2 regions of the Mediterraneibacter sp. HA8405 genome follow, and region 2 is predicted to be linked to the other one. Evidence: predicted binding sites of a transcription regulator. Region 2 holds the regulator's gene; the other holds the start of a gene.
The links. Region 2 encodes NrdR, which represses ribonucleotide reductase genes. Its sites were predicted from a motif close to CACAANATNTTGTG; they were not measured.
Positions count from the first base shown of each region.

Region 1 (15,496 bases), 1.5 Mb from region 2:
AGATAAAAAAATTTATAATGAGGTGGAAAAATGGACGAAAAAACAATGGTATCCGACGCGCTTGTCGGAATTAACGGAGAGCTTAAAATGTTCGGAGATATGATTCCCCAGACAGAAAACAAAGAACTGAAGCAGTGCTTAAAACAGATGCGTAACCAGTGTGAAATGTCTCAGGAAAAGATGTATGATGCCGCCAGAGAACGAAGCTATTATATCCCGGCCGCAAAAGCTACACAGGACGAAATCAGTCATGTAAAATCAATTCTGCAGCCCGGAAAATAATCCTTTTTCAGTATCTTTTCCGTCAAACGGATAATCAGAACTGCCGGCCCCGGAACACCGCTGTACAACACAGCCTTCCCGAAGCCGGCAGTTTATTTTGTGAAAAAGCAGACTGAAAAAAGCTTCAAAGCCTCTGTTCGCAATCTCCCTAATCCTCTGCACATCTGAAACGGCGAACGAACCGTTCTGCGTCCAGAATCTTTTTCACCGCCTTCGCGACTCCGTCCCGGTTATTTGAAGAAGTCACATAATCTGACTTTTCTTTCAGGCCCTCAAAGGCATTTCCCATGGCAATACTCAATCCGGACGCCTCAAACATGGACAAATCATTCTCCCCGTCTCCGATACATGCCGTCTCCTCCCTCGCAATTCCCAGCTGCCGGGCCAGGACTTCCAGAGCTCTTCCCTTTGCGGCATTTTTTGAAAACACTTCCGCATATACAGACGTATAGGCCGCGGTCAGATCCGGATAAAGCGAAAGTAAAGCTTCCAGCCTCTGCCGGTCCCGCTTTGTAAAAAAATAAAACTGGAGTTCTTCCGTCTGAAAAGCGCTCTTTTTCACCATCTGCGCCATATCTCTGACACAGTATATCCCTTTCGCGTCCTTGCCGTATATAATACGTCCGGCAGCTGCAGCCGCACGTCCCTGCAGCAGATATCTGTTATTAATATGAGAAGCTGTAATAAGCCGCTGCCCTTTACATCTTTCCAGAAGAGATACTGCGGTATCTTTTGGAATCATTTCACGGAAAAGAGTTGTCCTCTCCCGAATGTCTGTAACTCTGGCTCCATTGGAAGAAATCACATAACGGAACAATCCCGCGTTTTTCCGCCCTTCCTCTGATCGCGCACTGTAAAGAGTGCCTTCCGCAAGCCGATGGGGCAGACAAAACAGATTGCGGCCGGTAGTCGGAACTACTGTTATTCCTGCCCGTGCTGCTTCTCTTAACGCCTGAATTGTACTGGCAGTAATACGGCTCTTTCCGTTAAGACAGGTACCGTCCATGTCAACAGCAAGCAGTTTTATCATCGATTTTCCCTTTCTCTGTCATCCTTTTCTGCCAGATCATACAATTCATACATAGAAATCATATTCTGATAAGTCAGTTTCCTTGTCATCAGCTGCTGATACGTAACAGATCTGATCTTTCCTTTTTTCTTCAGTTCCTCCATCTGCCGTACGATACTTTTATATTCTGTCTGTACAGACTGAAGCATTTTTTCAAACTGCTCCAGCCTCTTCTCCTGATTTTCTGTCATCGCATACTTCTCCTTCTTCCGGAATTTTCTGTTCTTCCTTCTTTTGCTTCATGGCCGCTTCCGCCAGCCTCTGTCTTGTCCTTTTCTGAATAACATTTTTACTCTCATCCTGAGCCGCCCGGATCAGTTCGCTGCAGTTTCCTTCCATATAGTTCTGAAACAAAAGAACCTGCTGCTGCATTGCTTCCAGATTTTTCCCTTTCAGATACTTCATAGATTCTTTCAGAAGTTCCAGAGCCCTGCTGCATCCCTGCCTGTCTCCCAGTCCCTGAGCGCATACCCACGCATACTGCTGAAAATAAGCTTCCAACTTCGGTTTTCTCCGGATAGTGTTCAGAAGTTCCAGCGCATCACCGTATGCCTCCTGATCGCACAGCGCGGCTACTGCATATACCTGCATCTGAGGCGGCAGGCTGAAAAGCCTTCCCTCCGTCCGCTCATAATATACTGTAAAGAATCCCAGAACTGTTTTTGTATCACCCCGGCCAAGTACGTCCACAGTACCCTTCAGCGCCCGAAAAAGAGAAATACACTGCACTGCCAGATTCAGTATAATATACATCACCATTCCTGCCGCCAGAAGACCCAGGTTTGCGTTCCGGATAATGTCCAGAAGATAAAGCCCCACAAGAAGGATTGCCCCTGCTCCCCACGCCTGGAGATTTGCTAGTTTTCCATCTGCCGTTACTCTGAACAGCTCCCCGGCGGTTTTGTCCCGGGACACATAGCCCTTTTCTTTCCATTTGTCTTTTCCTGAAAGAATCCTGTCCCGGAATTCTCTCTCCCGCGCTCTGCCTGAAGTGATCCAGAACATACCTCCCGCCGCTATAATCAGAACAACCCCGACGAACAGAAGTGTATACAGGTATATCTGAAAAATAGAATGAAACCGCAGCCGATAGAGCAGTATTCCAATCCCCGCGCAGCCGAAGGAAATACAGGTGAGAAGGAATTCCATCCGGATTTCTTTTGTGATGCTTTCTCCGTCTTTATCCGGACTCCACATACCGTCCTCATCTGCAGTACTTTTATTCCAGATACTTTTACAGAAGCTTTCAAATATACAGAAAACAAACAGTACGGCGACAGCCGCTCCCGAAACAGCAACCAGAAGTCCCATCCTCCGGTCCATATATCGCAGAAACAGCACGGCGCCTTCATAGATAAGCATTCCTGAAATCAGTGCTGAAATAACACTGAGAATCATCCAGCCTTTTTTCATATTCCGCGACCTCCTATCCTGCCTCTTCCGGCGTATCATCTGCAATTTCTTTTACAAATGTAAAAGTGACACCATCCGCTGACTGATACAGTGCCTCGGACAGTTTCCCGTCTTTCACATAATCCCCGTCGCTTCCCTGTCCCACAACCATATAAAGCACTCCGTCTTCCTCATAAAACCTGTCGATGGAATCAAAAGGATTGAAGCCAAGGCTTTCTGTTACCTCCACGGCTTCCGGCCAGGTAAGCTCCTCAAGGCCTCCTTCTCTGCCTGCCATCCGGTAAAGCAGTTCTCCTCTTGCGTAATATCCGGTTCCGTCAGAAGCCCAGTACACACAGGTCAGGTTGGAAAGGGGCATATCCCCGGTCGTTATATACGTCCATGTATTCAGATCTTCCGACCACCAGGAACCATAATAATCGCTTCCAAGAGCGCGGTCTGTCGCAAACGTCACATAGCATACCCCATTCTGTCTGGAAAGAAAAGAAGCGGCCTTATATCCGTTCTCCGTAATCAGGCTCTCCTGCCATGTCCCTCCCTTATCTTCAGAATATATAAGCTCTGTTCCCTGATCTGTATAACCGATAAAACCGGTAAATTCTTCTGTTACAATATAGCTGTTATCATCCAGCAGCTCATCGTAAGTGTCATTGGTTTCTTTACATACCTTCTCATATCCGTCCGGAACTTCCTGAAAGGTTTCACCCCCGTCATATGTGACATACAGCGTCTCATCCTGTATATAATATGTCATCTCTTTATCCGACTGGAATTTATAATGCTGGGTCTGCGGCATATTCGCCTCCTCCTGATACTCCGGAGTCATAATCTGATACTGAACAGGCCGGAGTTTCTCGGCAATCTGCCATGTGTTCCAGTCCGTCTGCTCCCAGCGGAGCACCATCTGTCCGGTATATACTCTCCGTTCATTTGTCTGCATCAGTTCCAGGTTGTACATAACCCCGTTATTCGCGCTGGCAGCATAAACCTGATAGTCCAGCTGAATATAGGGTTCCTCCAGGTCTGTAAGGATTTCCGCCGAAGTAATTTCCGCTTTCTCAATCCGGTAATTATAGGGTACAGTCCAGCCCTCCAGATCAGAAAAATATTCTCCGAACCATTTTCTGCTGATCGTCTCCAGATCATCTGACATGCAGTCTACCGTATCTCCTACAATTGACGCCGGAGAGAAAAGAGACCATACAAACTCCCGGAATCCGGCTCCGAGAAAAAGAGCGGCGAGAAAAATTGCTGCCCCAATAAGAATCGGTTTTCCCACTCCACTTTTCAAATTGCTGTCACCTGCCTCTTGTCTTACATTTGTAAGATTATAATATGCCAAAACGCTTCTCCTGTCAACAGACATTTTCTGTCCGGCTCAGCCTTTCAGTCCCCTGGCCTGCCGGTCCACAATATGTTTCCTCCCTGCTGTTCACTAGACTTTTACATGGCTTATTATACTCTTACTGCTAAAAAAATCCAATCGGGAACAGAAAAACAGGCATAGATAATGATTCCCAGTATCTACACCTGTTCCATTGTGAAATTTCATCCCGATTTATTTCATTACGATATTGATAATCTTCTTCGGAACATAGATCTCTTTGATCACGTTTCCTGTCAGCTTGTCAGCAATCGCTTCTTTTCCGGCAGCAATCGCCTCATCTTTTGAAGCCTCGGCAGAAATGCTGATGACAGCTTTTGTCTTGCCGTTAATCTGTACCGGAATTTCGATCTCGTCATCCTTCATCTCGTTCTCATCATAGGTCGGCCAGCCTGCCTTGAAGACAGTCTCACTGTGGCCCAGCTGCTCCCACATCTCTTCTGCGAAATGCGGCGCAAACGGAGAGATGAGCACTGCGATGGTCTCCAGCGTCTCTTTATCGATGCCGCCCTCTTTCTTGGCAACCTCGATGAACTTGTTGTTGTACTCCATGAAGCCGGAAATAACGGTATTCAGGCTGAAGCTCTCCAGACGGCTTGTGATATCATAAACCATTCTGTGACGAAGTTTAAGCATCTCCTTAGTCGCCTTGATATCTTTGTCTTTGCTGTCCTGGAGCAGATTCCAGAGACGTTTCAGGAAACGGTTGACGCCATCGATTCCACGGTCATCCCACTCGGCATCCAGCTCCGGCGGTCCTACGAAAAGTTCATACATTCTCAGGGAGTCGCAGCCGTAATCGCGTACAAGGTCGTCCGGCGAAACCACATTTCCCTTGGACTTACTCATCTTGATCCCATTCTTTCCTGTGATCATTCCCTGGTTGAACAGCTTGTGGAACGGCTCGTCAAAGTCGATCACACCGATGTCATACAGGAACTTTGTATAGAATCTGGAGTACAGAAGATGCAGTACCGCGTGCTCCACGCCGCCGATATACATATCTACCGGCAGGTATTTGTCCGCCTTTTCTCTGGAGACCAGTTCTTTATCATTGTGATTGTCCACATAGCGCAGGAAATACCATGAAGATCCTGCCCACTGAGGCATTGTATTCGTCTCTCTCCTGGCCGGTTTTCCACATACCGGGCATGTACAGTTTACCCATTCGTCAATCGCCGCAAGCGGTGACTCGCCGGTTCCTGTGGGCTCGTAAGATTCTACCTCCGGAAGTGTAAGCGGCAGCTCTTCCTCCGGCACCGGCACACATCCGCAGTCCGGACAGTGAATGATCGGGATTGGCTCGCCCCAGTAACGCTGACGGGAGAATACCCAGTCGCGGAGCTTATAATTCACTGTCGCACGTCCCAGTCCTCTCTCCTCGATGATGTGCGGAGCTTCTTTTTTCAGCACGGCTGACTCCATGCCGTTCCACTCGCCGGAGTTGATCATTGTTCCGGCGGCCTCTGTATATGCCTCTGTCATATTCTCGATCTCTTTGCCGTCTTTCGCGATGACCTGAACGATCGGAATGTCAAATTTCTTTGCGAATTCAAAGTCACGGTCGTCATGAGCCGGCACGCACATGATAGCTCCTGTACCGTAATCGGCAAGCACATAATCGGACAGCCAGATCGGCGTCTTCGCACCGTTTAACGGGTTGATCGCATAGCTTCCCGTAAATACACCTGTCTTCTCTTTGTCCTGCATACGGTCTACGTTTGATTTCATGGACGCTTCGTAGATGTATTTCTCTACCGCGTCTTTTGTCTCCGGTGTAGCGAGAGATTTCGCAAGCTCGTGCTCCGGTGCAAGTACCATAAATGTTGCGCCGTAAAGCGTATCCGGTCTTGTCGTATATACCGTGATCTTCTCATCTCTTCCCTCAACCGGGAAATCAACCTCAGCGCCGTAGGATTTTCCGATCCAGTCTGTCTGCATCTTCTTAACTTTCTCCGGCCAGTCCAGCTTATCCAGGTCATTTAACAGACGGTCTGCGTACTTTGTGATGCGGAGCATCCACTGACGGAGATTCTTCTTCGTCACTTCCGCGCCGCAGCGCTCACATTTACCGTTTACAACTTCCTCATTTGCAAGACCTGTCTTACAGGACGGACACCAGTTGATCGGGAACTCCTTCTCATATGCAAGGCCTGCCTTGAACATTTTTACGAAGATCCACTGTGTCCATTTGTAGAAATTCGGATCTGTTGTATTAACTTCCATATCCCAGTCGTAAAGCGCTGCGATATCATTGATCTGTTTCTTGATGTTTGCCACGTTCTCAGCTGTGGATTTTGCCGGATGAACGCCCATCTTGATGGCATAGTTCTCAGCCGGAAGTCCGAAAGCATCCCATCCCATCGGATGGATGATATAGTAACCCTGCTGAAGTTTATAACGGCTCCACACATCGGAGATCACATAGCCTCTCCAGTGTCCGACATGAAGTCCGTTTCCTGACGGATACGGGAACATATCGAGACAGTAGTATTTCTCCTTCTCTTTTCCGGTTTCATCCACTTTCGGATTAACCGGATTCTCTTCCCATCTCTCACGCCACTTCTTTTCAATGGCTCTGTGATTGTACACAATTTTTGTACCCATCTGATTATTCCTCTCTTTCTCATTCTGACGCATAAAGAAAGCCTTTTCACTCTGATCACTCAAGAGACGAAAAGGCTTATTTTCCGTGGTACCACTCTCATTCATCTGACTGAAGTCAGATGCACTCATTGATTCTGTAACGGGAATTCCCGCTTCCGCCTACTCTTCATTCAGCAGAAGAACTCCAAGACCAGTTCAGAGTTTACGCTGCTGCCTCGCACCTCCCGACAGCTCTCTGGAAACGATACGCTCCTACTACTTCTCTTCTTTGTCTTTAAAATATACTCAATCATTATAAAAAGAACATTAAAATAAGTCAAGAGGTTTCTGATTCGGAATCCCGGGATTTGCGGATAATTTACATTCCGCGCTTCACTTTCGGCTCCCACGGAATAATCCCTCCGCTCTTCAGGCTTTTCTTTACATCAATCACTCTCTGATTGGAAGAGCCCCGGAAGGCAAGCCGGATATCTTTCAGAGCCGCTACAAACCGGCCGTCTACCAGCACATCGATCATAGACAGCATTTCATCGGTATATTCGCATCTTGCGCGGCTATCCGCCCGCAGTTCTTTATCAAACAGGTACCCGCTGTAACACCATATGTCTTTCCCGGGATATCTCTCTTTCACTTCCCGCAGCAGCCCCACAAGTACTTTCTGATTCACGGGTTCAAAGGGCTCCCCGCCCAGAAGGCTCAGGCCGTTAATATATCCGGGAGCAAGCGCATCTAAAATCTCCTGCTGCGTCCTTTCCGTATACTCCTGGCCGTACCGGAAGTCCCAGGTATCCTGGTTGAAACATCCCGGGCAGTGATGGGTGCAGCCGGAAACAAAAAGCGAAACCCTGACGCCTTCCCCGTTGGCTATATCGTATTTTTTTATTTCACCATAATGCATACTTTTATTCTCCTGGCACTTCATTGATATGTTTTTCTGCATCAGCCCGAAAAAATTCAGAAAAACAGCCGCCCTGCCCGTCAGGGTCCGGAGCGGCTGTTCCTGTAATTCTGCTGTCAGCTATACCGGACGTACAGCGTTCTCACAAATGCAGCCCGATTTATAAATGAAGCACTCTTTCTTTAATCTCCTGGGTTCTTCCCTGGTTCCAGAACTGTGTGCCGATATAACCGCAGGTACGTCTTGCTACGTTCAGCGTATTCTGATCCCGGTTGCCGCAGTGGGGGCATTCCCATTCCAGTTTGCCGTCCTCGGTAGTTACGATCTGAATCTCACCTTCATAACCGCAGTTCTGGCAGTAGTCGCTCTTTGTATTCAGTTCCGCATACATGATATTGTCATAAATAAAGCGGATCACCTGAAGAACTGCCGGAATATTGTCTTGCATGTCCGGAACTTCCACATAACTGATCGCTCCGCCTGTGGAAAGCGCCTGGAACTGCGACTCGAATTTCAGTTTGGAAAAGGCATCAATCTCTTCCCCTACAAATACATGATAGCTGTTGGTAATATAGCTTTTATCTGTAATTCCCGGTATAATGCCGAAGCGTTTCTGCAGACATTTCGCGAATTTGTAAGTTGTGCTCTCAATCGGAGAGCCGTAAATGCTGAAACCAATGTTTGTCTCCTTCTTCCACTGGTCACAGGCATCATTCATATGCTGCATTACAGACAGCGCAAATGGTGTTGCCTCCGGATCCGTATGGGATTTTCCGGTCATGTATTTCACGCACTCATACAGTCCTGCATACCCCAGAGAAATCGTGGAATATCCTCCATAAAGAAGTTTGTCTATTGTCTCTCCTTTTTTCAGCCGTGCCAGTGCGCCGTACTGCCAGAGAATCGGAGCCGCGTCGGAAAGGGTTCCCTTGAGTCTCTCATGCCTGCACATCAGTGCACGGTAGCACAGATTCAGCCTTTCGTCAAAGATCTTCCAGAACTTCTCCTCGTCTCCGCCGGAAGAAAGCGCTACGTCCACAAGATTGATGGTAACAACGCCCTGGTTGAAGCGCCCGTAAAACTGATACTCGCCCTTCTCATTTTTCCAGGGGCTGAGCGCGCTTCTGCAGCCCATTACCGGGAAGCAGTTGCCTTCTTTAAGCTCCTTCATCTTCTTTTCGGAAATATAATCCGGCACAAGACGTTTTGCCGTACATTTGGCCGCCAGCTCTGTCAGATAATAGTAGGGGCTTCCCTCTTCAATATTATCTTCCTCAAGCACATAAATCAGTTTTGGGAAAGCCGGGGTTACCCACACACCCGCTTCATTTTTCACGCCCTGATAGCGCTGTTTGAGGGTTTCCTCAATAATCATGGCAAGATCTTTCTTCTCCGCCTCGCTCTTTGCCTCGTTGAGATACATAAATACGGTAAGGAAAGGCGCCTGTCCGTTTGTTGTCATCAGGGTAATAACCTGGTATTCGATTGTCTGGACGCCTTTTGTAATCTCTTTTCTCAGTCTTTTTTCTACGATTTCGTTAAGAACATGTTCCGGATATTCAATTCCTGCCAGTTTCATCTCATCCTTAACTTCAGCCCGGATCTTGTCTCTTGACACCTGAACAAAAGGAGCCAGATGTGTCAGGGAAATGCTCTGTCCGCCGTACTGATTGCTGGCAACCTGAGCAATAATCTGAGTAGCAATATTGCAGGCTGTTGAAAAACTGTGCGGCTTCTCAATCATGGTTCCGCTGATTACCGTGCCGTTCTGAAGCATATCTTCCAGATTTACGAGATCACAGTTGTGCATATGCTGGGCATAATAATCCGAATCATGGAAATGAATAATTCCCTCTTTATCCGCCTCTACAATATCTTCCGGAAGCAGCATTCTCTGTGTCAGATCGCGGCTGACCTCTCCTGCCATGTAGTCTCTCTGCACACTGTTCACCGCAGGGTTTTTATTGGAATTTTCCTGCTTTACGTCCTCGTTATTGCACTCAATCAGAGAGAGGATTCTGTTGTCCGTAGTATTTGCCCGGCGCACCAGGGATCTTTTATAACGGTATCTTACATATCTTCTTGCAAGATCAAAAGCCCCCGTCGCCATAATCTGATTTTCCACCATATCCTGTATCTCTTCCACAGATACAGCACGGTTCAGTTTATTACATTTAAACTCTACATATTCTGCAATGTCCTCAATCTGAGAATCGGTCAGGCTTCTGCTCTCTGTAGAGGTGTCTGCTTTTGTAATCGCAATCACAATCTTTTTGATGTCAAATATCTCTTCAGAGCCGTTTCGCTTTATAATTTTCATTCTCCGTTCTTCTCCTTCTCCATAATCTGCTGCGGCATAAATATTGTCCGCTGTTCGCCATAGCCGTCTGGAATCTATTCTAATACAAAATATAGTATATTGCAATCCCCAAAACACATGATCATGTATTTTCAGAACGAGAATATTTTATTCCGTACATTATCACGAAAAGATACTTTTTCATTTCGGTTTTTACGCAAAAGAAAAAGAAGGAGAAATTTTTCAGGCAATTCAGTCAAAACTTCCCCTTCTTCCGGTTCATTTATTTTTTTCTGTATTCAATTGTTCTTAATTCTATTTATTTCGACTGCTTCAGCCTTGTAAAGTAATCTCTGGATTCCCGTACCACTACACCGCTCAGTGCCAGAAGAGCGATCAGGTTCGGGAACGCCATCAGCGCGTTAAAAATATCTGCAATATTCCACACAACCGCAACTGTCATGTAAGGCCCGATAAATACGGCCAGAATATAAAGCCAGCGGTATCCCTTTACAACAGCCTTCTTCCGGTTAAACAGATATTCCACACAGCGCTCGCCATAGTAGTTCCAGCCCAGAATCGTAGTAAATGCGAAAAATACCAGACAGAGCATCAGCGAGAATGAAGCTACAAATGCCGGGAACGGCAGCGCCTGCTGGAATGCAGCCATAGTAATCTCAACGCCTTCCAGATCCGGATTCAGCCATGTGCCTGCAATCACAATGGAAAGCCCGGTCATCGTGCAGATTACGATCGTGTCAATAAATGTTCCTGTCATAGATACAAGTCCCTGACGGGCAGGTTCTTTGGTCATTGCCGCAGCTGCCGCGATGGGAGCGCTTCCCAGTCCGGATTCATTGGAAAAGATTCCCCTGGCAACACCTTTCTGCATGGCCACTACCATAGATCCCATTACACCTCCTGCCAGAGCGCTTCCTGTAAATGCAGATTTCACAATGGAAACCAGCGCGCCCGGAACAGCCGGAAGATTGGTAACAATGATAGTCACACCCAGTGCTACATACAGAACCGCCATAAACGGCACCACTACCTCGGACACTTTTGCAATACGTTTAATACCGCCGATTACAACCAGTCCTACACAGAGTGTCAGAAACAGACCGGTTACTACGGTTGCCACAGAATAATCTCTGCCAAAAGCTGTAAACAGCACATGAGACGTTTCCGGATCAAAAAAATCTTTGACCGCGGAAGCAATACTGTTTACCTGAGTAAATGTACCGATTCCAAACAGTCCCACACATGCTCCGAAAAAGGCAAAAATCTTCGCCAGCCATTTCCAGTTCTTTCCCATGCCGTTCTCTATGTAATAGAACGGACCGCCAAGCACGTGTCCTTCTTTATCAATAGTACGGTATTTGATTGCCAGCAGGCCTTCCGCATACTTTGTGGCCATACCGAAAAACGCGGCCACAACCATCCAGAACAGCGCGCCCGGCCCTCCGGCGGCAATCGCCGTTGCAACACCGGTGATATTTCCCGTTCCGATAGTAGCGGAAAGAGCGGTGCACAGCGCTCCAAAACTGGTAACTTCACCTTCGCCGTCTTCTTCATTTTTCACCATGAATTTGAATGCTTTGCCAAGATGCCTTATCTGTAAAAGGCCCAGGCGAACTGTGAGAAAAATTCCCGTTGCCATAATGAGACAGATCAGCGGCAGCCCCCACACCGCCTCATCAATCACTGTGATAATTTTGTTGATTTGTTCAAACATTCCTTTATACCTCCATCCTTTTGCCTGAGAGACTCGCGGCCCGACCGTAAGATATGGACAGTCAGCCGCTTACACCTTCGGCGCTCTTTTCTACAAAGAGACTCTCCTGAGTAATTTTTCCTGTGTTTTTACACAGCGTAGTATAGGATATCACTTTTTTCGCAGAAAGGCAACAAGAAATAGCTGAAACAAAAGGCACCCGGATTAACCAAGTGCCACATCTAAAATCATCATCAATGCAAATCCTGCAGCGACTCCGATTGTACTTATATTGGAATGTTCCCCTGTCTGCGCCTCCGGAATCAGCTCTTCCACCACCACATAGATCATGGCCCCGGCAGCGAAGGACAGCAGATAGGGCAGAAGAGGAAGGACCAGCCCGGTAAGAAGAATCGTAATCAGCGCCGCCGCAGGCTCCACAATTCCCGACAGACTTCCGTATGCAAACGCCCTGACTTTCGAGAGGCCCTGACTTTTCAGCGGCATGGATATAATGGCCCCTTCAGGGAAATTCTGCACGGCAATTCCAATGGAAAGCGCAAAAGCACCGGCGAGCGTCATCATAGTGTTTTCTGATAAAACTCCTGCAAAAGTCACTCCTACCGCCATGCCTTCCGGTATATTGTGCAGGGTAACCGCAAGGACAAGCATGGTGGTTTTTTTTAAATGGGCCGGCATGCCCTCCGGCTTTTCCTCGGTAAAATGAAGATGGGGCGTCAGTGTGTCCAGGAGCAGCAGAAACCCCATCCCAAGCAGGAATCCGGAAGCCGCCGGAATCCATGCTGCCGCTCCCCGCTCAGATGCCATATCAATGGACGGGATCAACAGCGACCATACAGAAGCCGCCATCATCACACCTGCCGCAAAGCCCAGCAGGAATTTCTGCAGCCGCAGATTCATTTCCTTTTTCATAAAAAATACCATAGCCGAGCCCAGAGTGGTCCCGGCAAATGGTATTAATATTCCTAATAACGTATTCTGATTCATTTTTCTTCCTCCAGATTTCAGGCAATTCTCATCACTGTTTTATCATATGCATCAGAGGAAGCTGTTGTCAATATTTTCCGGCACAGAACTGTATGCCGGATTTTAACATCACACTTTTGCCGCAAGCTCCCGGCCCGCGCTGCGGCATTCTTCCAGCGCGTCATCATCGGGGGCCTCATTTGCAATGATGCCTTCCTCACGTACAAGCACTGCGCCCGCATTTTTCATGCGTTCTGCCCAGTCCCGCATCCATTCTCCGTCTCCCCAGCCATAGGAGCCGAACAGAAGAATTGTTTTTCCGGACACAAGAGGCTCCAGAGCTTCTACAAAAGGTTCCATCTCTGTTTCTTCCAGCTGCTCTGCCCCCATAGACGGGCAGCCCAGTGCAAATGCGTTCCCGGATGCCAGTGATGCCGGATCTGCGGCAGATACTTCCATCAAAGCCGCTTCCTGCCCTGCCGTGCGGATTCCTTCCGCTACCGCCTCTGCCATAGCCTGGGTATTTCCTGTTCCACTCCAGTATACAACTGATACGCTCATTATTTCTTCCTCCGTTTCTGATCAGAGAGCAATCTCCCGGATGCTCTTCCCTGTTAAAAATTCATTTACCGCACAGTTTTTTGCACGGTCGTACTCCTTGAAAGTCATTCTCGCCCAGGCAAGATCGCTGTACACTTTCCAGTATCCGATCATCAGATATTTTCTTCCTTCATTTTCAATAAATCCTCTGACATCCTCAACCGGGTATCCGAGAAATGCCCCGATCTCATGGGGGAAGCCCATTCTTTTTCCGGAACAGTCCCGTACTCTCTCTGACAGACGGACAAACATTTCGTTCAGCTCCATACCCCCGTATCCGTACTCTCTGAGAAGTGAATGAACTTCTGCTCCGGAGAGATACCGCTCCATCTGACCGGGTCTGTAGAACAGAACCAGACACTTTCCGTCTGATACGGAAAGCATATGCCAGGAAATATTCATACCACCGAAGAGTTCCGGAAGGGTACCGCACAATTCTTCATCCATTGTAATAACGCAGGACACTTTCAGACCTTTCAAAAAGGGCGCGCACTGCAGTGCAATCTGAAATCCAAGACGAACCCTCTGATTTCTGTTTTTCAGATAATATGACAATACTTCTTTCGGCATAATCTCCTCCTATATTTTGAGAATGATTTTCAATTGAGTAAATACTATCATATTTGCTCTGTTATTTCAATGCATATTTTGAAAACTTTTCTCATTTAATAAGTTCGTTACTTCAGAATTATAAACTTCAGAGAATTTTCCGGCAGAAATTTTATATCAGCTGTCCTGTATTATTTTCGCCAACATTTTTCTTTTTTATCCTTTTTTTAGTTGTTCCACCGTAGGCTTTAGTGTATAATGATTTTAGATATTTGAGAGGTGAAAAGTCTCAAACAATACATACATAAAGGAGAGATTCGCCATGGTAAATTTAATAACAGGCCCGAGAGGCAGCGGAAAAACACAGCAAATGATTGATCTTGCAAACGAAAAGGTGAAAACTTCCAATGGAAACGTAGTATTCATCAAAAAAAGCCACAAGGATACATACACGGTAGATTTTAATATCCGCGCAATCCGTATGGCAGATTATCCTGATATTCTCACCCTTGAAGAGTTCGTAGGATTCCTGTACGGCATGGTAGCCGGCAATCACGATATCGAGACCATTTTTATCGACAGTGTTCTGAAACAGGCTAACATTACACTGGAAAGCCTTCCTGTTTTCCTTCAGAAATTAAACAAGATTTCCTCTGAAAACAATATAGATTTCTATCTCAGCATCGGAGCTGACAAGAAAGATATTCAGAATATAGATTCCTCTGATTTCAATGTAATCAGCTGAATTTAAAGAATAAAGGGGAGGCGTCCGTTATCTGTTTTACTGCAGATAACGGACGTCTCCCCTTTTTCGATTTCCGCATGTGCCGGACTATACCTCGCCGCCGTCTCCGGACTGATCTGTACCACTCTCTTTTTGTCTTTCCACTCCGTTTAAGGACAATACAGTATTGGTCTGCTCTCCTTTTCTGTACTCTATTGTCACTTCATCTCCCACATCATACCGGATAATATCTATAAAATCCGTTACCGGAATGTCAAAAATCTCCCCGGAACCTTCCACCATAACATAAAAATGTGAATTTCCGTCCACAACGCCCTGAGCGATCTTTGCAATCGGCGCTTTGACTGTCAGAATATCACGGGTATCTTCCACTGCACTGCTAATGCCGTTTTCATACATCAGATCAGTATATGCTTCCTCGCACTCACTTACTGTGTCTCCCACTGCCACAATCTGATATTTCTGTACATTTACCATGGCGTACATTTTCACCAGCCCCGCATCATCCTTCAAAGCGATAAAATACGTAGGCTCCCCTGAAATATTCAGTAGCAGAGGAAATGTAGCCTTATATTTCAGATTCTGTACCTGGCCTTCCGCCGAAGACATGGCTGAATCTTCTGTAGCCCCTTCCACTTCATAGAACCTTGTCTCCATGGTCCGCTGGTTCATAAGAACGAAACCTACATTGGACTGATCCCCGGTAATAGACGTGACTCCGGTATACACCCACACATCATCATCAATAGCTAGGTAATTGTAGCCGTCTGTCGTTTTCAGACAGTCCTTCTGACCAAACACACTGTTAATAAAACCATGCTTGAGCGTTCCATAATAATCATACAGCTCCACAAGCAGATCTGCCGAATAGGCTCTGTCGATCCACTGAGGCGCGTCTTCTATCGCATAATCCTGCGTCTCTCCGGTAATGGCATTGCAGAGAACCACC
Region 1 covers NZ_CM148758.1:1,628,018-1,643,513, reverse strand. Annotated here, with positions in the region: gene AC0QUU_RS07645 (spore coat protein) at 31-282, shown strand; gene AC0QUU_RS07640 (Cof-type HAD-IIB family hydrolase) at 431-1,312, opposite strand; gene AC0QUU_RS07635 (hypothetical protein) at 1,309-1,542, opposite strand; gene AC0QUU_RS07630 (hypothetical protein) at 1,505-2,764, opposite strand; gene AC0QUU_RS07625 (WD40/YVTN/BNR-like repeat-containing protein) at 2,778-4,106, opposite strand; gene leuS (leucine--tRNA ligase) at 4,323-6,755, opposite strand; T-box leader at 6,815-7,033, opposite strand; gene nrdG (anaerobic ribonucleoside-triphosphate reductase activating protein) at 7,114-7,653, opposite strand; gene nrdD (anaerobic ribonucleoside-triphosphate reductase) at 7,814-9,973, opposite strand; gene AC0QUU_RS07605 (alanine/glycine:cation symporter family protein) at 10,272-11,687, opposite strand; glycine riboswitch at 11,690-11,806, opposite strand; gene AC0QUU_RS07600 (ZIP family metal transporter) at 11,892-12,674, opposite strand; gene AC0QUU_RS07595 (flavodoxin) at 12,783-13,214, opposite strand; gene AC0QUU_RS07590 (DUF3793 family protein) at 13,236-13,823, opposite strand; gene AC0QUU_RS07585 (hypothetical protein) at 14,125-14,547, shown strand; gene AC0QUU_RS07580 (CvpA family protein) at 14,635-15,496, opposite strand, start outside.
Region 1: the regulator NrdR is predicted to act here: its motif matches at 10,057-10,070, upstream of nrdD (anaerobic ribonucleoside-triphosphate reductase).

Region 2 (15,496 bases):
ATTCTGCTGCGATCATTTTCTCCTTCCGCGCTCCCGCGTATCCTTATGCCTGATGAGGTATTTCCTTTATCCATACCCGGTCTGCCAAAATATCGTGCTATATCTATATATGCGCCGCAATAAGGGCAAAAAACGCCTTCATTCATATTATCCGCTTCCTGTCCGGCGCCGCACAGGGGACAGGAAAACCGCATCTTCGTCATATCAGCATCTCCTTCCTTCTGGAATACGCATTTCACAGAAACTCAGTTAATTAAAATATACCAGCTCTTCAATCGGCTCAGCAGGCTCGATATTTTCCGCTTCCAGCACAGGTCCTTCTCCCTGGTACACTGATACATTCGCATATCTGACTTTCGCCCGGACGGTGATCCACTGTCCCGCTTTCAGCTTCGGCGCATAGGCGCTTCTGCATACATATCCCAGAAATGTGGTGTCATCCGCGCAGCAGGTCATAGCCATACGGCCGGGCAGAAAGACTTTGGAAGGAAATGATCTGGGCTTTAAGACTTTCGCGGTGAACTCCACCGTCTTTCCCTTATACCGCTCCGGATGCTCCATCATATCCACATACCAGATGCCATAGTCTTCTCTGGCAATCTGAATAACCGGCGCCTTCAGGTCATAAGGCACTTCATCTTCAAAAATATTGTCAATCTCTCCCTGCTCGTCCTCAAATATCACTTCCGCCTGGGGGCTTACGACTTTTACGCTTCTCCTGTAGCCCGGCAGAGGCTTCAGGTCCTCGCACCGGTTAAAGAGCACCAGTTCCGCTCCCCGCACCATTTCTACAAACAGAGGTTTTAAATTTGTCAGATACATCTGAAATGTACTGGCGTCCACCGTGGTCAGCTTCTGCTCGATGGCCCACCCCTCCGGCAGTTTCATAGACTCAAAATCACTGACCTTCCACATACCGTTGTACTCAATTACAACACGTTCCGGCTCATGCTTCCGGTTCAGCTCTTCCAGATATTCTTCCGTCAGTTCTTCCTGATCTTCCACCTTTTCGATCACTACTCCATATCTGAGCATTTCCACAGGATTATACTCTTCCTCCCCTTCCTCGCAGAGAATCAGGAGCGTCTTTCCGTCAATCTGAAAATAATCCTGCTCCAGTGTAAACTTCAGAAACTGGGTTTTTCCGCTGTCCAGAAATCCTGTCATCAGATATACCATTACATTTGGTTCCATTTTTTTCTCTCTCCCGTCTTTTCACATCCGCTGTGGGGCGCTTAAGCTCCCCCCGGCGGCAGATCATTTAAGCCAGCCCGAAAAGCTCCGCCAGCTTCTGTTCGTTCAGTTCCGCTCCGATCACACAGATCCTTCCGGTATACTCCGGCGCGCCTTCCCGCACTTCATGCTCGCCCGGCACCATATCGAAATAGATCCATTTTCCGTCAGCGCCTGCAACCATGCCCTTGGCGCGCAGAACATTGCCGAACTCCTCTTCTGTTTCAAGACGCTTCAGAATTGTTTCAATTCCTTCTTTGTCAAAAGTACGGATTGTCTCCCGGCCCCAGCTTGTAAACACGTCATCTGCGTGATGATGGCCTTCATGATCGTGATGGTGATGGTCATGGCCGCAGCCGCATTCTCCGTGATCGTGATCATGGTGGTCATAATCGTGGTCGTCATGATCATGGTCGTGGTCATGATGATCGTGGTCGTCATGGCCGTGATGGTCGTGGTCATGATCATGGTCATCGTGATGATGATGTTCGTGATCTTCGTGATGATGATCGTGGTCATGATCGTGAACATGTCCGCATACCGGGCAGGCTGCCTCCGCCAGAAGCTCTTCTTCCAGAGATTTTCCGGATTCCATGGTTTCCAGGATTTTTTCTCCCGGCAGCTGCGCGATGGGAGTGGTAACAAAAGGCGCTTTGTCATTCAGCTCCCGCAGAAGAGCCACGCTTTCCTCGATTTTCTCCGGTTTTGCCTTATCTGTACGGCTCAGAATTACCGCGCCCGCATATTCGATCTGATTACTGAAGAATTCTCCGAAGTTCTTCCGGTATATTCTGCATTTTGTTACATCCACAACGGTTGTAAAGCTGTTGAGTTCCGCATCGATTTCGTTCTGTACGTCCTGAACGGCCTTGATCACGTCAGACAGCTTGCCCACACCGGAAGGCTCAATAAGAATCCGGTCCGGATGATAGGTGTCTACCACTTCGCGGAGCGATTTTCCAAAATCGCCTACAAGAGAGCAGCAGATACAGCCGGAATTCATTTCCCGGATCTCTATGCCGGACTCTTTCAGAAAGCCGCCGTCAATGCCGATTTCACCGAACTCGTTTTCAATCAGCACAACCTGCTCCCCTGTAAACGCTTCAGAAAGCAGTTTTTTAATCAGTGTTGTTTTTCCGGCTCCGAGGAAGCCGGAAATAATATCAATCTTTGTCATGTTTCTCATCCTCCTGCTCTTTCTATCATTCTGATCTATCTGTCATTTCAGGTCCAGTTCCACCGGACAGTGGTCTGAGCCCATTACATCTGTAAGAATCTTTGCGTCTGCCAGCCTGTCTTTCAGGCACTCAGACACACAGAAATAGTCAATGCGCCATCCCGCGTTTTTGGCCCGGGCGCTGAAGCGGTATGACCACCAGGAATAAATGCCTTCCGCGTCCGGATAGAAATAGCGGAACGTATCGATAAATCCCGCATCCAGAAGTTCTGTAAACTTCTGCCTCTCCTCATCGGTAAACCCGGCGTTTTTCCGGTTTGTCTTGGGATTTTTCAGGTCAATTTCTTTATGGGCCACATTCATGTCTCCCGTAACAATCACGGGCTTTTTTTCTTCCAGTTTTTTCAGATAAGCCCGGAAATCATCCTCCCACTCCATACGGTAATCCAGCCTTGCCAGCTCATTCTGAGAGTTTGGCGTATATACTGTAACAAAATAGAAATCCTCAAACTCACAGGTAATGACTCTGCCTTCCTGATCGTGCTTTTCAATTCCGATGCCATATGATACGGACAGCGGTTCCTTCCTTGTAAATACCGCTGTTCCGGAATACCCTTTCCTCACCGCGTAATTCCAGTACTGACAGTATCCGTCCAGGTCAAGCTTCAGCTGTCCCTCCTGCATCTTCGTTTCCTGAATACAGAAAATATCTGCATCCGCTTCTTTGAAAAAATCAAGGAACCCTTTCTGAACACATGCCCGGATTCCGTTTACATTCCATGATATTAATTTCATCTGTTCCCTCCTTCGCACGGGAAAGTCCGGTTTTGGACCTCCTTTTTCCGACACTGCCGGCCTGTCCGGCAGTCTTCTCCGCGGTTTTTCACATACCGGAAGCTTTCTGCCATATGGTACGTCATGCCGAACCGCATAAAAAAACGAAAGACAGATAACTCTGCTACCTGTCTCTGTTTCAGTTATAGCGAACCTCCCGCAGAAACAGCCCCTGCGCCGGGGCCAGGAACCCCGCCTGCTGCCTGTTCTTTGTCCGCAGAGCCGCCGCCGCGTCTTCCGGCTTCCGCTCTCCGGCGCCGGTCTCCAGGAGTGTTCCTGTAAGAATCCGCACCATATGATAGAGAAAGCCTGTCCCGTCATATTCGATGACAACGCTGCTGCCCTGTCCGCTGATCATTATATCATAAATTGTACGTCGTGTGGACTTTTCGTCCTTTTTATCTGTATAACCGGCATATTCACGGGTTCCGGTCAGATACCCTGCCGCCTCTCTCATGGCTTCCAGGTCAAGACGGCGCGGGAAATGAAAGCTGAACCGCCGGGTAAATACATCCGGCCTTTCTCCTGTATCGATGTGATATTCATATACTTTTCCCACCGCGCTCTTTCTGGCATGGAACCCGTTTTTCACAAGTTCCGTCTGCAGGACGCGGATGTCTGCCGGAAGTCTCTCATTCAGAGCTGCGGTAAAGTCTTCGCTTATGATCTTTCCCGGAAGAACAATGCTGGCTGTCTGTCCCCGGGCATGCACACCGGCGTCTGTCCGGCCGGATCCGTTGACTTCAGTCCTGCGGCCCGTTTCTTTCATCACAGCGTCTTCCAGAATCCCCTGAATGGTATTCTCCGTATTGCTCTGCCGCTGCCAGCCCTGATAGCGGGTGCCGTCATATGCGATTGTCAGCTTATACGTACGCATTTTCCGTCCGCTCCTCTGCTACTGAAGAAACTTCTTCAGCTCGTCCATAAATGTATTGGCGTCTTTGAACTCTCTGTACACGGAAGCAAATCTGACGTAAGCCACCGGATCCAGATCTTTGAGCTTCTCCATGACAATCTCGCCGATTACGCTGCTTGGAATTTCCTTTTCTTCCCTGTTAAAAACCTCCAGCTCTATGGCGTCAATCGTCTTCTGTATGGCCTGCGCCGAAACCGGGCGCTTGTAGCAGGCGCTTAACACACCGTGCTCGATCTTGGCCCGCTCATACTGTTCACGGTTATTGTCCTTTTTAATTACAATCAGAGGAATCGTCTCCACTTTCTCATATGTTGTAAACCGTCTTCCGCACTCATCACATGAACGCCGTCTGCGGATAGAGGACTTATCTTCCGCTGGTCTTGAGTCTATTACTTTTGTATCCGGGTTTCCACAATATGGACATCTCATATTCTCTTCCGCCTTTCTGTTTTGGCCGGCTTTCCCTGCCTTTTGTTTCTTCCCATAAGTTTCCTCTATTATACACAACCCCTAGATTTTTTGCAAAAACTTTTCTTCCTGTATCTCCACAAGTATAATATCCGGCCCGATCTTGCGGATACAGCAAAAGGGAATGACATATTCACAGTCTGTTCCAAAAAAGCCGCAGATCTTTCCCGGGCCGGGTACAATAAGGGTCTCCACCTCTCCTGTACATACATTGATCTCTACATCCATTGCGCAGCCCAGCTTTCTGCCGCTGCAGACATTAATAACCTCTTTGTCCCTGAGCTCACAGATCCTCATATGCCTTCCTCCACGCAGGATACGGTTTCTCACTGATACTATATGCGGAAAACAGGAAACAGGTTCCAATCCTCAAATCACTCTTTCCTTTTCCATGTACCTGCGCTAAAATACAATCGTAAACTATGAAAAACAGGAGAATTCAATTTTTATGAAAGAAACAATTTTACTTTTTAATCCGCCGGAGAAGGACACGCTCCTGAAAATCGAAATGGCGCTGTTTCCTCTTCATATCCGCCTGAAGCGCGTTGCCCGTGAAAATTATAACCAGCCTCTGGGCGTACTTGCAGGAATCAGGGACATGGCTCCTGCGGAAGGCGCCTATGAAGGAGAAGAACTGCCCGGCACAATGTTTGTGTTCTGCTTTCTTGACGACAGCCGGTTAAACCAGGCGCTCGCCGCCCTGCGCAAAACCGGAGCAGGTCCCTTCCCCTACAAGGCAATCCTTACACCTACAAACAGTTCCTGGACAGCACCGGACTGTTTCAAGGAAATCCGGAAAGAGCATGAGGCCATGAGCAAATAGCTCACGGCCCCGTGTATTTTTCTTTATAACGGATTTTCCGGCTTCCCGTTCCCATCCGCCGGATTACGGAAGAAGAAATGCATACATTACTACAAAATGGCAGGCGCTTCCACCCATCACAAAAAGATGGAAAATCTCGTGGCTGCCGAAATTCTTATGTCTGTTATTGAAAATCGGAAGCTTCAGCGCGTAAATCACGCCGCCCACTGTATAGATAATTCCTCCTGCCAGAAGCCATCCGAAAGCCGCCGGCGACATATTATTGAGGATCTGGGTAAATGCCAGTACGCAGGTCCATCCCATTCCGATATACAGAACAGATGATACCCACTTCGGACAGTACACCCAGAAAGCTTTGATCATGATGCCCGCAATTGCGATGGACCACACAACAGCAAGAAGTATCAGCCCGGTTCTGCCCTTGAGCACAATCAGACATACCGGCGTATAGCTTCCTGCAATCAGTACGGAAATCATCATATGATCAATCTTTTTCAAAATCGTATTTACCCGCTCTGAAACATCGAATGTATGGTAAGTTGTGCTTGCCGCATACAGTAAAATCAGACTGGCCGCATAAATTGTCAGTGAAATAATATAAATCTGGCTCGGTTCATTCGCAGCCTTTATCAGAAGCGGCACCGCTGCAAAAATAGCCATCAGCATGCCGATAAAATGTGTAATTGCACTGCCGGGATCTTTAATATGTTTCTTTTTTTCCATAACCACACACCTCCATGATGTCAGAATCGCAACAAGTAGTTTTTAAAACTATATCCAGCATATGCATATATTACATCATATATTCCAAAAAATCAACCTGAAAAATAAACAAAAAAGAGGCCGTATTGCAACAGCCTCTGTACATATTTTAAAAATCAGTTTCATTTACAGTTTATTATTACCGAATCACTGTTCCGGTTTTTCCTTTTAACGCTTCTTTTACTTTATCAAATGCAGTAATATATGCGCTCCGGCCCTCACGTTTTTCTACGAATTCAACAGATGCCCTGAACTTCGGCAGCATATTGTAAATGCCGAAATGTCCCTCATCCATATAAGCCTTTGCCTGTTCTACTGTAAGCTCTCCAAGCGGCGCTTCGTCCGGCTGCCCCATATTGATGCATACTTTTTCCACATTTGTCAGAATAATAAGCATATCCGCGTCAATGCCCTCTGCCAGCTTTCCTGCTGCCAGATCTTTCTCGATAACCGCGCTGGCGCCCTTCAGATGATTGTCCTGCTCCAGTACCGGAATACCGCCGCCGCCTGCGGCGATCACGATCTGATCCGCGTCCAGCAGTGCGTTAACCGCATCCAGCTCCACGATTCTGACCGGGTTCGGCGCTGATACCACACGGCGAAAGCCCTTTCCCGGCTCCTCTATTACATAATTGCCCTTTTTGCGCTCCTCGTTGGCCTCTTCTGCGTTCATATACCGGCCCAGTACCTTGGTGGGGGTATAGAATGCCTCGTCATAAGGATCGACCACCACCTGAGTAAGAACCGTGCTTACGGTCCGGTATATGCCGCGGTTTAAAAGTTCCTCGCGGATCCCGTTCTGAAGGTCATATCCGATATATCCCTGGCTCATGGCAGAGCAGACAGACATAGGCGCCGGCGTATACTCTGTGTGATTTTTCGCGAACTCATTCATGGCTGTATGAATCATCCCAATCTGAGGCGCATTGCTGTGAGTGATGGCAACCTTGTATCCCTCCTCTATTAAATCAGCAATACATTTGGCAGTATGTTTTACCGCAATCTTCTGCTCAGGGAGTGTCGTTCCCAGGGCCCGGTGTCCCAGAGCCAATACAACTCGTTTTTTCATAATCGTCTCCATTCCTCTGCCTGCTGCGGCAGTATGTCTTTTCGTTTTATTAGAAGTGTACTATCATTTCCATAAAAAATCAACTGTTCCTCTCGTCTAAATCTTCGTCAGAATCGTATAGACAACATCCGCTATTCCCAGACAGGTCAGCGCCAGACAGATCACTGCACGTTTGCCCCGGGACAGCTTCAGGAAACAGTCCGTCCAGCGGGGCGCCATATAATACAGGAAAGCGCACCCCAGCAGCGCGAACGCAATGGAACCTCCCATGTATATTCTTCCGTTCAGGTTGAGGAAATAATTGTCATAATCTCTTACCCGAAGCCCCAGGCCGCTGTCAAACAGCCAGCTGGACAGATATCCCGCCACAGAATAAATGCTGAAGTTCAGCGCAAACACCAGCGCCGGATTTTTCAGAAACCTTCTTACAAAAAACAGCAGAACCACGCCGCAGATTCCATACAACGGAAGCCACGGCCCCGCCAGCATGATCTGGTCCGGAACGACTCCGTTTCTTACAAGAGAAGCCGCAATTTCCAGAAGCCATCCAAATACGGAAAAAGCAAAAAACAAAAATATGTAAGAAAGCCAGTCGTATTTCCTGTCCGCTTTTACAGGTGTTTTTACCGCACGAAGAGGCGGCTGTACAGCAAACAGAAATACCGGGTACTGTTCCGGAGCAAAATAGGATATTTTCGTATAAGGCCCCTGGGAATCGTCATACAGCGCCTTGCTGATCAGAAGTTCATCTTCCGAGGGCACATGCTCCAGATAAGAGTCATTCAGATTTTCATACCCGGCGCAGCGAGAAAGAACGTAGTTTCTGCGGAGTGTAAAATAAAATTCCGCTTTGCAGCCGGCCACATAAGGATTAACATAGAAAAAGTCCAGAAGTCCCAGCGTAAACAGAGAAAGAATTTTCCATCCCAGAAATGACAGATCAATAAGGAACAGTTTCCGCTTGTTATGCTTCATCATCTGTCTGGACAGATAAAACGCCCGTTTCCTTCCGATCTTCGGATTTTCAGCAAGAATATAGGGAATCAGGCTGTACTCATAGTGTTTAATGATGCCTCCCGCGATGGTAAAATTCCAAAGCGTCTGGCACACAGAGCGGCAGAGCATAACCCAGGCCGGATTGAAGATACAACGAAGCTTATACAGAAAAAATATCTTGGAAATCTGAGTCTGTCTGTATTTCCTGCTTTCCATGAAAAACCGTTTTTCTCCGATTTCCAGAATATTGCTGATAAATATCTGACCCAGGACCGCCAGAACGGCTCCTGCCGCAAGAAATAATACCGAGGTTTCCGGATTCTCCGTAAGGAAGCCGTTCACAGCCCGCAGGACAGAAAAAAAGATCGAACTTGCTGATGTGCAGATGTCAACAATAAGCCCGCCCGCCTCAAGCACAAAGGGAGGAAGCTTATCACTGATATTTCCGCCAGGAAAAAACCGCTCAATAACCTGAACTGCCACGTCTGAATTTGACAGATCCGGTGTGACAGCTTTCCCGTCCGGCAGTCCGGATACAGAGTGGAATCCGAAAAATGTAGTTGTCACCGGATACGCAGTTGTAAGCATGGCAATAAGAAAGCAGACAGAAATTGCCCTCAGGTAATTCTGTCTGACCAATATGCGACCTTGTTTCTTCAGCTCATTCCTCTTTACCATGTCTTCCTCCGGGATGTCAATGATAGTATATTATAGTTTAGAAAGGCAGGATTTGCAAGTATGCCGGCGTCTGCGCCGGCATACCCTCCTCCCGTACCTCTCTGCCGCTTACCGGATCATAATATAGTCATCCTGACTGTGCCGCTGCTTCTGCATAACTATTATCCCGTTTTTTACGACATCATTTGTAATCAGGATATTCACATGTTCACTTTGCAGCAGATCCAGCACCTCCTGATTCGGATGAGAATCCTTCGCCCTGCCGAACCGCCGGTTATCATGGGATATAATCACTGTCTCCGGATTAATCTGCCGAAGGATTTTCCGGTTCATATTATGCCGGCTTCCATGGTGGGGCATTTTCAGATAATCGGCGGATATCGCCTTGCCTTCCCGTATCAGCCGCTCAAATACTTTTTTACTTGCATCCCCGGCAAGGAGTACAGACGGCTCACTGCCAAACTTCATCCACAGTACTGTGCAGATATCATGGGTGCATTTTACATAATTCTTATAAATTTTCCGCATGCACTTTCTGCTGCCTGTAGCATTGAACTGCCAGAGCAGAGATACATTTTCCGCAAAAAAGCCCAGTACATAATTGCAGCCGGCACGATACGACTCCATATCCTCGTACTGCCAGTCTCTCAGCCAGAATCTCCTAAACTCCGGAGAATCCGCGCCCACATAACCATGCTCCGCAGAATGAATATACCGTTCCATTTCCTCAGCAAACTCTCCGGTAAACAGTTCCTGCATCAGACCGGTCAGATTCTGCCGGTCCGCTTCCCCGAGCCAGTCATAATTCTCCAGGCAGCACGGAGGATTCAGGCATTTTATATGCTTACAGAAATCCCTGCCCTCATAGGCAAAAGTTAACTGCGGCACCGCGTTTCCTCTCCCGGTAACTTTTACCAGAAACGCCTGATTATTTACGACTTCTTCCAGGGCTTTTACAAATTCTCCGCAGTCCTCAGCCTCCCTGATTCCTTTCAGATTCAGAATGGCTCTGGCGATCAGCGTAACCTCGTTCTGATATAAAGGTACAATAATCTCCTCAATCTGATCTATCTTTCCCGCGAAAAAATGCATGCCGCCCAGGTGATCATTGTCATGATGTGTTAAAAATATATGTACACGGTCGTTTCTGTCTATATTTTCAGTAATATCATATCTGCCGGGCCCAAGATCAATAAAAACCGTTTTCCCGCCGTATCTGCATCCGGAAGAGGGATTCAGCAGTATGCTGTCACCCTGACCTACGTTGAGCACTTCGAAATCAGCCATATCTTCTGTCTCCTTCCTGTATCAGCTTTTACTCATTGTAAAATAAAAAGCGTAAAGATGCAAAACAAATATAAATCCCGGCAGGCCCGGACATACAAAAAGCAGGCCGCCGTACGCGCGATTCCTAATAAATCACAGCCGTTACAGTTTCCTGCTTTTTCTGTATTTTCTCTGTTTCATTTTTCTGTTCTGCCACGCCGCTTAGAAGAGATCTCTTGTATAAAGCTGCATATATGTCTCAAAAGAATCTCTTAAAAAATCACTGAATCTTCTAATCATATCCGGCACCTCCTCTTTCTTTTCGATTGCATTATAGCTCTGCACGGGCTATAATTCTTGTCAAAAGGAAAGATAAACCAGCCAGATCTTGCAGGAGGTGCCCATGCATTTTTTCTATGAACTGAAGGAAGACCAGATGGAAATCTACGAAAAAGTTTCCGTCCATTACCCACCCCATATTCACAAATCCATCGAATGCATCTATGTAACCGGAGGAACACTGGAGCTGGGCGTCGGCGAAACCCTTCTCCACATGGATACGGGAGACTTCGGCATTGTTTTCCCGAACGTCATCCACCACTATCAGGTATTCAGCCGGGAGGAGTCCCGGGCCTTCTACTTTCTGGCGCCGCCTACCCTTACGGGCGCATACACGGATCAGCTCCTGACATGGCAGCCGGAAAATCCGGTCATACCTGCCGGATCCGTTCACCCGGATATTCCTTACGCCCTGCGCCGACTGTACGAATGTGCCGGTCAGCGCTCCGATTCACAGAAACAGCCGGCAGCATCTGTCCTCTGCCGGGCATTTACCCAGATTATCCTGGCAAGGGCGCTTCCTTGTCTTACGCTTCAGAAAAGAGCAGAACAGCCGGGGCATGATATTGTCTATGATACCGTCGTTTACATGGCCGGACATTTCACCCAAGAAGATATCTCTCTGACAAAGATGGCGGAGGATCTGGGATACAGCCCCTTTGCCCTGTCCCGGGTCTTTTCCCATACCTTTCATACAAATTTCAACGGGTATCTGAACGACCTGCGCCTGAATCAGGCAGTGAACCTGCTGGAAAACTCAGAAGAATCCATAACCGAACTGGCAATGGAGGCAGGATTTACAAGTATGCGGACATTTAACCGGGTGTTTGGAGAGAGGTATCGGATGTCGCCCAGGGAGTATCGGAAGAGGAGAAAGAATAGCGGGGAAGACATATAGGAAAGGAAAGATTTTTGCAGTTCTGTATTATATCTGAGGCCTGACAGGCCCGGTCAGGAACCGCAGATCTCATCATATGCCCGGGAGCTTGAAATCACCCGTTCTTCCGTAATACAGCTTCGAAGAACAGTCAGCGCGGCTTCATGCTCCTTCGGTCCCGATGTGGAGCCGCACAGATCTTCTATCACCGCACAGTCTACGAGATCATTATAGCAGTCAAGAACACTGTGCAGAACACAGCAGCCTGTATTGACGCCCGCGAAATATATTTTTTTAATCTCATGTTCCCGGACAAACCGCTTCATTTCTTCGTTCCAGCAGCTGTATTTGTCCTTGTCAAACACTCTTGTCATACTGCCGCGAAGTTCCGGCACGATCTCAGCTTCTGCCGATCCCTCCATGCAGCTCTTCCAGCCTTCAAACACATAACACGCCGTATGCTCATGATTTACATAGCGGGTTCCCGCTGTAATGACATTTCCGCTGATCCGGCTCTGGAACCGGGCCATTTTATCCACAAGATGTTCCGTATACTGGTTCATAAAACCATTCTGCATATCTATAATCAAAAAAAGGATGTTGCTCATATTCTGTCCTCCAAAATAAACTGTACTATTGAAACAGTATTTCCAGTGCGGGGTGGATTTACCCGAAATTTTGTCTTATTTATACCTTTTGAAATCTGCGGCTCTACAATAACTTCTCCGGTCTGCTCATCCTGCCGGTCCAGCCAAGGCTTGCGGCCCACTCTACTTCAATGCCTCCCATCCCTGGAAATAATCTTCTGTTGAAACCTTTCTGTTTTTGAAAAAAACGAAAAGGAAAGCCACAAATAATATTACCATCAAAACTATTTTTATAATTTCATAGAATTCAAAATCCATCAGAGCCTTAAAATCAGTTTTGTAGAAAAAGAGCAGCAGCACGGCAATATTAACAACTATAAAAGGGAAGCTTGAAAAGACAAAATAGGAAAAATATTTTTTACCTCTTGCTTTTACAAATTTTGAATTTCTTGTCTCCCACATAAAAGTCTCTCCTTCATGGAAGACCTTTAAGTATGCACCAATTCTGTAAATCCCTTCCAACCTGCTTAACACAATCAGATAAGCCGGAAAAATAACAATATAGGATAATATAAATAACACATTATCTGTTTGAGTAAGTGCAAATGCAAGAAAGCTGGCTATAAACGCATAGAAAAAAGTAATTGTGTTACTTACGATTGTATCCAGATGTAATATTTCATCTCTCAGCATCAGATACTCATCTTTTGGTTCAAACATGCTATTTTCTCCCCTCATACACTTTTGAATTCTGCATATATTTTTGTATATGTTCAGATAATCGGCCAAAATATTATGGCATGAAAAATTGGGGTGCGGCCGATCCGTAACAGGAAAAGGAAAGGCCGGGAATATCCTTTACGAAATCTCTGAGTTCCTCCAAATACGCATTGTAGTAAATGTATCCTGTAATCTTAGATGATTCTTTTCCCTCAACATCATATACAACCATATTATAACCGGTACCATCAGCTCCCCTGCCGGCTGACGCATAATCTTTAAATCTGCACTGCTCAACATATCACATAATGTCTGGACCTCCTCTTTGCTCAAACAGGACGACTGGATATCAGAATCACCACTAGCGCTATAAGATACATAGGAAATCACAAGTCCTATCTGGTATATGACCCACGTCTGCGAAACCATCACATCAGAAGTAACGTCTATCTGTCCCCAGTTCATTTCTTCCATTTCAAATAAACGTCCGTCCTTCGGTAAATTTATTTTCTGTTTCTCCGGTTTCCTGATTTCCGGCAGCTGGTACCCGCATTTAATACAGAACTTCCAGTCGTCGGCGAGCCTGGCTCCGCAATTTGTACAGAACCTCATGGTGACCTCCTTATATTTTCCGCTTTTTCAATTTCTTCTTTCAGTTTTATTGCTTCATACAATTTACAGTTATTTGCCGTTCCCTTTTTTGATAAATAACACCTTTTCAAAAGTTTTAAGGTCACATACACGAAAACCTAAAACCAGATTCGGCAGTTTCTCATAATGGCCGAAAGGTTCTGATCCTATAGACAACAGCACCGACTAACCAGATGCTCTGTTGCTACTGCACATCCGTTTTTACAACTCTGGCCTTTCATCTTCTTCTCTATAATTCAATCAAAATCTTCGACTGCTTCCCACACCAGCTCCAGTATTTCTTTCAAACTCAGCTCAGCCAAATCTTTGTATTCTCCATACTGTATAACAATTTTCTTATAAGAGCAAAACAGAATATCCAACAGTTTTGTTTTTATTTTCTCCTTTTCACGCTGGAGGGATTTTTCCAGAAGCTGCTCTTTATATATGCATTCCTGATACAAAGTCAAAAAATAATATAGAATATCTTTTATTTTAATGCGGGTCAGTTCACTTGATATATTATCAATTCCTGTATCTGAATAAAATACGCCAGCTTCCGGCATCTGGGATAAAGCAGTTCCAAATTCCGCAACAAACGTCCTCATATCAGACTCGCTTATAGCATTGCTTGTGTCATCTCTTTTATCATCGCCGAATATCCGATAATGTCCCTGTTCATAAAATAAATCCAGAAGCTCTTCCCGGAAGTTCAGATAGTTTGCGTATTCATCCGAATCTTTTTCAGGAGCTATTCTTTCCAATTTGGAAACGAAGTTACTCCGAAACCAATATAAATTATTAAAATGAAAAAAAAGCTCATCCAAATGTTTATATTTACCAGCCAGTAAACGGTACTTTTTCTCGTTAAGCGGCAGTGCATTTTCTCTTCCCGGTTCGTGCAGATTATAGTGCAGAAACGCTTCTCCTTTATGCGGAAAATCTATCCTGAGGCAGTATCTGTCCATATTTTCCAGAGCAAAAAATATTTTTATTCCGGTTGTTGTCCTAACTCCCTTCCGAATAATTCCGGAAGCAATAGCCGTATCAATCTCAATTTTCTGAATTCGGACATCTGCCAACAGGTCTTTAAAACTCATAATCAGAGTTTTTGCTATTTTCTGTGTATTTTTTGAATAAATTGCCGAATAGTTCAAAAGCAGCAGTACTGCCTGCACCTGCATAAATGCGACCCCAGCCATAATTGTATCGTGATCCAATTTATGCACTAACTTGGAAAGATCTTCTTCCGGATCAATATCAAGCTCAGAATTTCCAACAATCAGCAGTTGGCTCTGTTCTGTTTTATATATGTTAAATATATATTCCCCAATCATACTGTTTGGTATATATTTGCTGCTGAAGTCCAGACCTTTGTGATCTCCAAAATCAAAGTCCATAACCAGAGATGAAATAAATGCATTGGCACAACTGATATAGCGGCACAGTGAATATGAATGTTCGACTTCATAAAAGCAGGGCTTCTGCAACGTGTCATGAATCATATACAGAAGCATATGTAAATAACGGTCGCTCGTGACACACTGCACGGTTTAACTGTACCACCCTGCCGCTAATTCTGTACCATCTTACCGGTTGGCTGTACCAGCCGCTAAAGTTCTCCTTATAATGATTGTGGCACACCTAATGTGTGACTACTATTATAAGGAGGGCGATAATCATGGTAGATTATCGAGAAATCCTGAGGCTTCATAATCTCGGGTATTCACAGCGGGTGATCACATCATCTGTTCATAGTTCCCGCAGTACTGTCAAAGAAGTAATCGACTTAGCCAATGCGCTGAAGATCGAGTGGCCTCTGGATGCAAATGTTACTAACTCAGACCTGAAGTTACTCCTGTACCCTGCCCGGGCAGAGAAGAATTCCAACCGTATGCCCATTGACTTCCCGTGGATTCACAGGGAACTTGCAAAGAAAGGCGTTACGATGACACTTCTTTGGACAGAGTACTGCGAGCAGGCTTATGCCGCAGGGAAGCAGCCGTACATGAGTACACAGTTTGGTGACCTCTACCGCAAATGGGCAAGAGTCAGCAAGGCAACCATGCGTATTTCCCGAAAGCCTGGAGAGACCTTCGAGGTTGACTGGGCTGGTACAAC
Region 2 covers NZ_CM148758.1:3,089,813-3,105,308, forward strand. Annotated here, with positions in the region: gene AC0QUU_RS14520 (hypothetical protein) at 1-203, opposite strand, end outside; gene AC0QUU_RS14525 (TIGR03943 family putative permease subunit) at 250-1,194, opposite strand; gene AC0QUU_RS14530 (CobW family GTP-binding protein) at 1,262-2,410, opposite strand; gene AC0QUU_RS14535 (exodeoxyribonuclease III) at 2,453-3,205, opposite strand; gene truA (tRNA pseudouridine(38-40) synthase TruA) at 3,384-4,121, opposite strand; gene nrdR (transcriptional regulator NrdR) at 4,140-4,589, opposite strand; gene AC0QUU_RS14550 (YlmC/YmxH family sporulation protein) at 4,671-4,925, opposite strand; gene AC0QUU_RS14555 (DUF3783 domain-containing protein) at 5,077-5,451, shown strand; gene trhA (PAQR family membrane homeostasis protein TrhA) at 5,515-6,174, opposite strand; gene arcC (carbamate kinase) at 6,353-7,282, opposite strand; gene AC0QUU_RS14570 (DUF975 family protein) at 7,379-8,956, opposite strand; gene AC0QUU_RS14575 (ComEC/Rec2 family competence protein) at 9,065-10,243, opposite strand; gene AC0QUU_RS14580 (AraC family transcriptional regulator) at 10,626-11,459, shown strand; gene AC0QUU_RS14585 (cysteine hydrolase family protein) at 11,513-12,046, opposite strand; gene AC0QUU_RS14590 (hypothetical protein) at 12,209-12,745, opposite strand; gene AC0QUU_RS14595 (zinc ribbon domain-containing protein) at 12,884-13,357, opposite strand; gene AC0QUU_RS14600 (hypothetical protein) at 13,633-14,892, opposite strand; gene istA (IS21 family transposase) at 15,057-15,496, shown strand, end outside.